Regions from separate parts of the Massilia sp. PAMC28688 genome, predicted to be linked through region 1. Evidence: predicted binding sites of a transcription regulator. Region 1 holds the regulator's gene; the other holds the start of a gene.

Region 1 (5,257 bases):
CGTGATCAGGGTGACGAAGGAAAGGTCTTGAGGAGCATTCATCTGTAGGGGCTTTATTCAGTGGTGAATCAGGCGGCACGCATTTTAGCAGCGGTATGCGGTGGAAGGGGGCGCGGACGGTGGGTGCGGGCATCGACGCAGCCAACCTTCACCTGCGCGCTGGCCAGCAGCACGCCACGACAGGACGCTTGCTGGACAAACTGTACCGATGCGCGTCCCAGTTTTTCAATGCTCAGCGTTAAGTCTAGTACATCATCCAGCCTGGCCGGCGCCTGATAGTCGATGCTGGCGTGCTTGACGACGAAGATGGCGCCATCTTCTTCGGCCAGCGCGTGCTGGCTCACGCCGGTGGCACGCAGCCATTCGGTGCGGGCCCGTTCGAAGAACTTGAGGTAATTGGCGTAGAACACGATGCCGCCTGCGTCTGTATCTTCGTAATAGACGCGGACTTGCCAGGTAAAGACAGAGGGCATGTCAACAGTGCGAGTGAATGTGGGAAAGATTTTAATCTATTTGGAAAGAATTTATGTACGCTTACGCACAGTGGCACGCGTTTTCCCCGTGGGCGGCGGCGCTGGCGCCGGCAGGCGCACCCGCGCCGGCTAGGTGCGCTTGATCGTGAACGGTGAAAACCCCTGGCATACCGGCATCATTTCAATGGCGTTGATATTGATGTGCGGGGGCAGGGTGGCAATCCAGTAGGCTGTCTGGGCAATGTCGGCTGCCGTCAGGGGCACCGTACCTTCGTACACCTTGGCCGCCTTGGCATCGTCGCCCTTGAAGCGCACGTTGGAAAACTCGGTGCCGCCACACAATCCCGGTGCCAGGTTGGTGGCGCGCACGCCGGTACCCACCAGGTCGGCGCGCAGGTTGAGCGTGAACTGGTCCACGAAAGCCTTGGTCGCGCCGTAGACGTTGCCGCCCGGGTAGGGATAGTTGCCGGCCACCGAGCCGATATTGATGATCAGGCCGCTGCCGCGTTCGACCATGGCCGGCAGCAGGGTGCGCGTCATGGTCACCAGTCCGGTGCAATTGGTGGCGATCATGGTTTCCCAGTCGTCCAGTGGCGCTTCGTGGGCCGGTTCCGTGCCCAGGGCCAGGCCGGCATTGTTGATCAGCACATCGATCTGGCGCCAGGACTGGGGCAGGATCGACATGGCTTCATTGATTGATTCCTTGCACGTGACATCCATCTGCAGGGGCAGGGCCAGGTCGCCCAGCTCGGCGGCCAGGGCGTCCAGGCGGTCCTTGCGGCGACCGCTGATAACCACCTGGTGGGCGTGGCGAACGAAGGTGCGCGCCATTTCCGCCCCAAAACCAGCCGAGGCACCGGTGATAAATACAATCATGATCGACTTCCAGGTAATTTCAACAGAGCAATAAGAGCAGCCAAGACCACTGCACGCGACGCATCACGTGACACCCCGGGCCACGAGCCGGGCCACAAGCCGGGCCACACGCACGCATGACAGGCAAGCGCCAGATTGTAGCCGAAGTGACAGCGCGGGCGCCGTCCGGCCGGGTTTGCCAGCCCTTCCTTGCCCTTATCAGGGCTTTAACTTACAATTTGGCCTCCATTACGTCTCACGTAACTGGCGAAAAGTCGCGGCGCGCTGCTGGCCCGTCGGCGAAAGGTGGGCATCCACTGGGGAACGTGAGATTTCATACGCCGTTCGCCTGGGCAGCCACCGATGGAAGCGCACGATGAGGCTGCCTGTCCTGTTGCCGACGGCATTCCTCATTCGATCTTACAGCCAGGTGCCTCGCACACTTATCGATTGGAGTTTTTTCATGTTTGCAAAAGATCACACGCTCGCCAATGTTGACCCGGAATTGTGGGACGCGATCCAGAAGGAAAACACCCGCCAGCAAGATCACATCGAGCTGATCGCTTCCGAAAATTACACCTCGCCCGCCGTCATGCAGGCCCAGGGTTCGCAGCTGACCAACAAGTATGCCGAAGGCTACCCGGGCAAGCGCTACTACGGCGGCTGCGAGTTCGTGGACGTGGCCGAGCAACTGGCGATCGACCGCCTCAAGCAACTGTTTGGCGCAGAAGCGGCCAATGTCCAGCCAAATTCCGGTTCCCAGGCCAACCAGGGCGTGTTCTTTGCCATGCTCAAACCCGGCGACACCATCATGGGCATGTCGCTGGCCGAAGGCGGCCACCTGACCCACGGCATGGCGCTGAACATGTCGGGCAAGTGGTTCAATGTCGTTTCCTACGGCCTGACCGAGCAGGAAGACATCGACTACGATGCCATGGAGCGCCTGGCGCACGAGCACAAGCCAAAGATGATCATTGCGGGCGCCTCGGCGTTCTCGCTCAAGATCGATTTCGAGCGCTTTGCCAAGGTGGCCAAGGCCGTGGGCGCCTACTTCATGGTCGACATGGCGCACTACGCCGGCCTGATCGCCGCCGGCGTCTATCCCAATCCGGTGCCGCATGCCGACTTCGTCACCTCCACCACGCACAAGTCGCTGCGCGGCCCGCGCGGCGGCATCATCCTGATGAAGGCCGAGCACGAGAAGGCCATCAATTCGGCCATTTTCCCCGGTATCCAGGGCGGCCCGCTGATGCATGTTATCGCCGGCAAGGCAGTGGCCTTCAAGGAGGCGCTGAGCCGGGAATTCAAGGCTTACCAGCAGCAGGTCGTGAAGAACGCCGACGCGCTGGCCAAGGCGCTGATCGCGCGCGGGCTGCGCATCGTTTCCGGCCGCACCGAGTCGCATGTGATGCTGGTCGACCTGCGCGCCAAGAACCTGACGGGCAAGGAAGCGGAAGCCCTGCTGGGCGCGGCGCACATGACGTGCAACAAGAACGGCATCCCGAACGATCCGCAAAAGCCGTTCGTGACGTCCGGCATTCGCCTCGGCAGCCCGGCTTTCACCACGCGCGGCTTCAAGGAAGAAGATGCGACCGTGGTAGGCAATCTGATCGCGGACATCCTTGACAATCCGGGCGACCAGGCTGTCGTGGAACGGGTCAAGGCCGAAGTCAAGAAGCTGACCGACAAGTATCCGGTGTACGCAGCCTGATCCGGCGCGGACAGTCAGCCTTAGTGTAAGCACTTACCGCAGCCGCCGCCCACATGAAATGTCCTTTCTGTCAGCATGAAGACACACAGGTCCTCGATACCCGGGTATCGGAGGAGGGCGATTCCATCCGGCGCCGGCGCCGCTGCGGCAAGTGCGACAAGCGCTTTACCACCAAGGAACGGATCGAACTGTCGATGCCGATCATCGTCAAGAAGAATGGCAGCCGCACCGAGTATGCCTCGGCCAAGCTGCGCGGCAGCCTGATGCTGGCGCTGCGCAAGCGGCCCGTGTCGGCCGAAGCAATCGACCTGGCCGTGGCCTCGATCGAGGAAAAGCTGCTCACCAGCGGCCAGCGCGAAGTCGAATCCGGGTATGTGGGCGAACTGGTCATGGGCGAACTCAAGGGCCTCGACAAGATCGCCTACATCCGATTTGCGTCCGTGTACAAGAATTTTGAAGACCTGGCCGAGTTCCAGGATGCCATTGCCGAGGTCGGGCAAGAGCGCAAACCCCGCAAGTAAGTTCCCCCAAACGCTTGAGACACCTCATCGGCGCCATGGTCACGCCTGATAACTTGGTGCTCACGCGATCCAGATCATCTTCCCTATAAGCGGGCCCTGCTTCTAGCAGCAGCGTTCGTGGCGGTCGCGCCCTTTCCCTGCGGAGGCGGTGTGATTCCTTGTCGTGCCAGCGGTTTTACGCTCATCGAGGTGCTGGTCGCCGCACTTGTGCTGGCCATCGGCATTGCCGGCGTGATCGCGGCCCACCTCGGCGCCCAGCGCACGCGCCATGGCACGGCCCTCATGTCCGGCGCCGTGCAGCTCGCTGCCGGCACGGCCGAACGCATCGCTGCCAATGGCCGTTTTCGCGATCAGTACGCGGGCTTCGATTACGACAGCACGCGCGACGGCCCGCCCGCGCCGTCAGCGCAGGCATGCTTCGGCACACCTTGCAGCGGCGGGCAACTGGCCGCAGCCGACCTGGCCGAGCTGCGCCAGGCGCTGCATGCGGGCTTTCCGGGCGGGCGTATCGTGATCTGCCGCGATGCGGCCGTGGCCCAGGCAGGCGCGCGGCTGGCGTGGCAATGCGGCGGGGGCTCGGGGGCGCCGCTCGCCATCAAGATCGGCTGGATTGAACGCGGCGCCGGCGTTGACACCCTGCCCGCGCTGGTGCTGCTGGCAGACGGAGGCGCGCCATGAACCGGGGGCGGCAGCGCGGGCTGGGGCTGGCGGAGCTGCTCGTCGCCATGGCCATCGGGGCCCTGGTCACGCTGCTCTCGTTTACGCTCCTGCTGGCGGCCAGGTCGGGCCAGCTCAGGCTGGCCGAGGCTGCCCACGTGGACGATGCAGGCCGCTTCGCGCTGTCGGCCATCGAGCGCGCAGTGCGGCAAGGCGGCCTGGCGCACTGGGAGCGGGCGGGGGACGCCTCGCTGGCGCGGGCGCCGGCAGCGGTGGGGCTCGATGCGGCGTCACTTTCGTCCGGCACTGTCGCACTGTCCAGTCCGCTGCCGGCGACCGTCAATGGCAGCGATGTGCTGGCGCTGCGCTTTGCCGGGTCGCAGGACGGCAGCGTGGTCAATTGCGCCGGCTTTACCGTGCCTGCAACGCGCGAGGGCTGGAGCATCTTTTACGTGGGCCGCAGCGCGCGGGGCATTGCAGAATTGCGCTGCAAGTATCAGGGCGCCGGCAACTGGAGCGCCGATGCACTGGTGGCCGGGGTCGATTCATTCCAGGTCCTGTACGGGCTCGATACCGATGCGGTGCCGGACGGCGTGCCCAACCGCTACGTCAATGCCACGGATATTCACGGCCGCGACGCAGCGCTGGCGCTTGACGGGGCCAATGACACGGAACGCCAGCGCGACCGCCTGCGCAAAACGCACTGGAAGCGTGTTGTCACGGTCAAAGTGGCCTTGATGCTGCACGGTGAACGGGCAAGCGGCGCTGCCGGGCCGTCGCTTTACGAACTGTTTGGCGCGGCCTACAGCCAGTTTGCGGGAGGGAGCGACCAGGGCACGCGGCTGCTGCGCACCGACCTGGCGCCATCGCTGCGCCAGCGCGAGCGGCGCGTGTTCCGCTCCACCATCCTGCTCAGGAATCATATGGGGGGATGGTAATGCTGACCACTTCCATGGGCCGGGCGGGCGCCGTGCGCCGTCACCAGCAGGGCGTGGCCTTGCTGGTCATTTTGTGCGTGGTACTGGTGCTGCTGATCCTGG
Region 2 (5,257 bases), 2.5 Mb from region 1:
GTGCCCATGTGATGCGTGTTTCGCCGCGGGCACCTGTGCCAAGCCCCATCTTGGTTCCACCTTCATCTTTGGCAGGGAAGAAATAGGTGCCCACTCCGGGTACATAAATTCTATGAATATTCGGGTACGGCTTTCCGTCCGACTGCAGGACCCCACCAATATTTTCGTCGCCGTAATGAGTCCGGAATAGTTTCGCTACATTGCTGTGCTTTCCATTGCCAAAATCCGCGTTCAGGTTATTGCCGGTGCCATCAAAGAAAAAGGAAAACCAAATCCTCTGAATACAGGAGCCAAAAGGAACTAGATTGCTCAAGTTGCGTAGACACTGCGCCGTGTTCGCTTCAGGAGATTGTCGTGGCAATTCTGATTTTGGTTTAGCCAAACCCGGCGCTCGCGCATCCCCGGCTGCTTCGAGATTCGCCGCCGATGGTGAAATCTTGCCCTGGATTCGCTCCCCGCTGGGACTATTCGGTCGGCTTTGCGTCATTGGGACATTTCCTGAATGGTGTATTGACTCTGCGGTTTTGATCGAGCGACAATCTAGGAGGGGAGATTTCGTCTGTAACGTAAGCTTGGGCTGGGCGGTCAGGGAAAATATGAATTTCAAGATACCGAGGCATCGTAGAAGAAGCGCTAGCATTCACCTTTACAGCCTCTGTGGTGTAGAAGCTGTGTATATCGTAAAAGACCTCCCCGTCCTCCGCTACTCTAGTTCCGTAAGTGCAGGCATCAGACTGCCAGCGAAGACTAATCTCGTGGGGCGCAGAGCCTATTGTGTAGGTCGAGCAACAAACACTACCGCCTCCGCCGCCGCTGGCGCTGCTAACGTATAGGTTTCCACCTCCAGTGCCATCGACGTAAAAATCATTGATGTCCTTGTCGGTATAGTTGTAGCCAACAATGGTAAGCGGCACGGTTTCACCGGTTGACAATGCGGGATTGGCAAGCTGTTCTCTTGTTGTTGCCGAGATCGGAATTTTGCTACCTTTGGGTTCGCACGCGGTCACAAACAGGAGGCAAAGAATCAAGACTATGGCACTCAGGGTGAGATCGATTTTCATATATTGCTTTACCAGCCTGATTGCAACAATTGGAGAGTGAGGACGTTTGTGTGCATTCCGGTACTACTCAACTGCTATGGATTGCAAGACATCATAAAAACTTGTTTGACCTGAGTTGACTTTTTCAAAATGCTGAACCCAGGGCGTTCTGTGTTCAAAGCCGTCTCCGTGGGTTAACGCCAACGTACAAAACAAGGTGACATCATTCGGCGAGACGATTCGATAGCTGTGCGCTGCAGCAATGTTCTTGCGCAAGAAGGACACGCGGTCGGAGCCAACCAGCGCCTCAAAATTTGCGGGCATGACTGCCTCAAGTAACATGGCCACCTGATCGATCTCACTGGCGTCGATCAGCGCGGCCTCCTGTGTGCTCGTCAAGCCGAGCGGAATCTCCGGCGAATCGGTTTCGAGAAATTCGCTCGTTTGAAGCTGGACTTGCCCCGCCCTGTCCACCCACCACCAAGCGCGGGCCGGGCTGAGGAACGCCACCTTCTGGGACGGGCTCAGAGTGTTCATTAATGATTCGAATACGCGCCCGTCAAAGAACCGCAGCAGCATTTCTACGCCATCTGGAAGCGATACGTCCAAGCGCACAGCCAATCTCCGATTCAATGCCTGAAGATCAAGTGGAGAGTGCAAGAACGTCATCGACGAGCTATAGCGAGCCCGTTCAAAAATAGGCGTCATGCACGACCTGGAGACTGCGAGACTGTGCGCCGTTCGTATTGGCACGAGGATTGGTGCGACTTCGAGCGCGCCCTCGTCGCGGGAACCTTGGAAAAGGCTCGACCACGCGACCTTAAATTTGTTCAGGTGACCCGTGAGACCCGGATGGCCGCCGTGGTCGATCAATGCGTACAAGTGATGAGGTGCCGCGTTGCCGAACTCTGCCGAGAGCGCAATTACGTTGTTGTAGCTAACGTCCATCTACCTATCCCTGAAAAACGTTAAACGGCTGCCCTTGGAATGTAAAGCTCGCCACACTCGCCACACCCTTTCGCGCGCGTATTCTTTTTTACAGACAACTCGCCATGGCCGGATTGAAATTGGTCAGCTCTTATATGCATAACTTTTGTCTGCGAGCAAGAAAAATAAGACGCAGCTGAAAACATTTACTATTATACAAGAGGCGGGCTTAAATGTTTAAGATGCTGCTACCGATTGCGTCACCTTCGTGGTGCGAGCGGCTCTCTACGTACTTGGTACTAAAGAGGAGGAAGCGACCGTGAAAATGAACGGGCGGGACACCTCACTACCTGGGACGGTGGGAGCGCAGCGATGGGATTAATCACAGTAGTTAGTACTCGCTAACCGCACACTCGTTCATTTTCCGGGCTTGCGAAAAGTCAAGGCTGTGCACGCTAAAAAATGTCAAAAAAATTAGGGTGAAGATTCCGCATTGCTATTGCGTGTGCCGGGTCGAGCCACTACAATTAGTTCTAACTTTTCATCGATGTACTACATCTAGTGGTCTCAAGAGAACTTCACCCAATATGCATGATGTCGCTGCCTTTGAAGTTCTAGTTCCAGGGATCACGCCATATTACCCAATGTAAATAGATTTTCCCGCCGCTAGCCGGGCAGGAATGGTCTATTTTTGTTTGATTAACTTGTTATAACAATCGGCGCAGCACAACTGCCCGCCGTTCCAGGAGGTCCCATGCAGACAACCCAAGATACTTCGCCGGCATCCGCCCATACGCCGGCAGCAAACAAGGCCGTCGAGAATTCTCCGGCCGCCATTGCCGCCAGCGGTGACTACCGCATCATCCGCCGCAACGGCGCCGTAGTCGCGTTTGAACCGTCGAAGATCTCGGTAGCCATGACCAAGGCATTCCTCGCCGTGACCGGCGGCCAGGGCGCCGTGTCGGCCCGCGTGCGCGAACTGGTCGAACAGCTGACCAACAATGTGGTGGCCGCGCTGGTACGGCGCCAGCCATCGGGCGGCACCTTCCATATCGAAGACGTGCAAGACCAGGTGGAGCTGTCGCTGATGCGCTCGGGCGAGCATGACGTGGCCCGTGCCTACGTGCTGTATCGCGCCAAGCACATGGAAGAGCGCCGTCTGCAAAAGGCGGCCCAGGGCGCCACTGCCCAGGCCGACGAGCCGCGCATCCATGTGACGGAAAACGGCGAGCGCCGCATGCTCGACATGAACCAGGTGCGTGACCTGATCAACGCCGCCTGCGTGGGCCTGGAAAAGCACGTCGACGCCGACGCCATCCTGGCCGAAACGGTCAAGAACCTGTACGACGGCGTGCCGGTCGAAGAGCTGCACAAGTCCGCCATCCTGGCGGCGCGCGCGCTGATGGAAAAGGACCCGGCCTACTCGCAGGTCACGGCCCGCATCCTGCTGCACACCATCCGCAAGGAAGTGTTCGGCCAGGAAGTGCCACAGGCGAAAGCGGCTGCACACTATATAGAGTACTTCCCGCAGTACATCGCCAAGGGCATCGAGAATGAACTGCTCGACCCGGCCCTGGCCACCTTCGACCTGGCCAAGCTGGCCCGCGCGCTGGTGGCCGACCGCGATCTGCAGTTCGGCTACATCGGCCTGCAGACCCTGTACGACCGCTACTTCCTGCACGTACGCGACGTGCGCATCGAAATGCCGCAGGCTTTTTACATGCGCGTGGCCATGGGCCTGTCGCTGCGCGAAGCGAACCGCGAAGCGCGTGCCATCGAGTTCTACAACCTGCTGTCGTCGTTCGACTTCATGAGCTCCACGCCGACCCTGTTCAATTCGGGCACGCTGCGCTCGCAGCTGTCCTCGTGCTACCTGACCACCGTGTCGGACGACCTGGAAGGCATCTACGACGCCATCAAGGAAAACGCCCTGCTGGCCAAGTTTGCCGGCGGCCTGGGTAACGACTGGACCCCGGTGCGCGCCCTGGGCGCCCACATCAAGGGCACCAACGGCAAGTCGCAAGGCGTGGTGCCGTTTCTGAAAGTGGTCAACGACACGGCCGTGGCGGTCAACCAGGGCGGCAAGCGCAAGGGCGCGGTATGCGCCTACCTGGAAACCTGGCACATGGACATCGAGGAATTCCTCGACCTGCGCAAGAACACGGGCGACGATCGCCGCCGCACCCACGACATGAACACGGCCAACTGGATTCCCGACCTGTTCATGAAGCGCGTGATGGAAAAGGGCGACTGGACCCTGTTCTCGCCATCGGACTGCCCGGACCTGCACGACAAGGTCGGCCGCGCCTTTGAGCAGGCTTACCTCGGCTACGAAGCGAAAGCTGCCGCCGGCGAGATCCGCGTATTCAAGAAGGTAGCCGCCCTCGACCTGTGGCGCAAGATGCTGTCGATGCTGTTTGAAACGGGCCACCCATGGATCACCTTTAAAGATCCATGCAACATCCGTTCGCCGCAGCAGCACGTGGGCGTGGTCCACAGCTCGAACCTGTGCACGGAAATCACCCTCAACACCAACGAGAGCGAGATTGCCGTGTGCAATCTGGGTTCGGTCAACCTGCCGGCCCACATGAAAGAAGGCAAGCTCGACGCCGTCAAGCTGCAAAAGACGGTGCGTACCGCCATGCGCATGCTCGACAACGTGATCGACATCAATTACTACGCCGTCGACAAGGCACGCAATTCAAACATGCGCCATCGTCCGGTGGGCCTCGGTATCATGGGTTTCCAGGACTGCCTGCACATGATGCGCGTTCCGTACTCCTCGCACCAGGCTGTCGAGTTCGCTGACCGTTCGATGGAAGCTGTCTGCTACTACGCCTACCTGGCGTCGACCGAGCTGGCCGAAGAGCGCGGCCGCTATGAGTCCTACACCGGCTCCCTGTGGGACCGTGGCATCCTGCCGCAAGACTCGGTGGCCCTGCTGGCCGAAGAGCGCGGTGGCTACCTGGAAGTGGACAATTCCTCGGCCATGGACTGGACCGTGGTGCGCGAGCGCATCAAGCAGTTTGGCATGCGCAATTCCAATTGCGTGGCCATCGCCCCGACCGCCACCATCTCGAACATCATTGGCGTGTCGGCCTGTATCGAACCGACCTTCCAGAACCTGTACGTGAAGTCGAACCTGTCGGGTGAATTTACTGAGATCAACTCCTATCTGGTGCGTGACCTGAAGGCGCGTGACCTGTGGGATGAAGTGATGATTGCCGACCTGAAGTATTTCGATGGCTCGCTGGCCAAGATCGACCGCATTCCGCAAGACTTGCGCGACA

Evidence for each region. The regulator NrdR, encoded in region 1, represses ribonucleotide reductase genes. The targets are predictions, from matches to a motif close to CACNANATNTNGTG.
Region 2: a site for NrdR is predicted at 2,518-2,531, ahead of KY495_RS12320 (ribonucleoside-diphosphate reductase subunit alpha). Genes of this name have one in related genera too.

The regions. Positions count from the first base shown of each region.
Region 1 covers NZ_CP080378.1:288,390-293,646, reverse strand. Annotated here, with positions in the region: gene tolQ (protein TolQ) at 1-42, opposite strand, end outside; gene ybgC (tol-pal system-associated acyl-CoA thioesterase) at 69-473, opposite strand; gene KY495_RS01220 (SDR family NAD(P)-dependent oxidoreductase) at 603-1,349, opposite strand; ZMP/ZTP riboswitch at 1,579-1,690, shown strand; gene glyA (serine hydroxymethyltransferase) at 1,792-3,039, shown strand; gene nrdR (transcriptional regulator NrdR) at 3,093-3,560, shown strand; gene pilV (type IV pilus modification protein PilV) at 3,711-4,238, shown strand; gene KY495_RS01200 (PilW family protein) at 4,235-5,155, shown strand; gene KY495_RS01195 (PilX N-terminal domain-containing pilus assembly protein) at 5,155-5,257, shown strand, end outside.
Region 2 covers NZ_CP080378.1:2,740,888-2,746,144, forward strand. Annotated here, with positions in the region: gene KY495_RS12305 (DUF2235 domain-containing protein) at 1-487, opposite strand, end outside; gene KY495_RS12310 (DUF3304 domain-containing protein) at 465-1,061, opposite strand; gene KY495_RS12315 (DUF4123 domain-containing protein) at 1,125-1,988, opposite strand; gene KY495_RS12320 (ribonucleoside-diphosphate reductase subunit alpha) at 2,722-5,257, shown strand, end outside.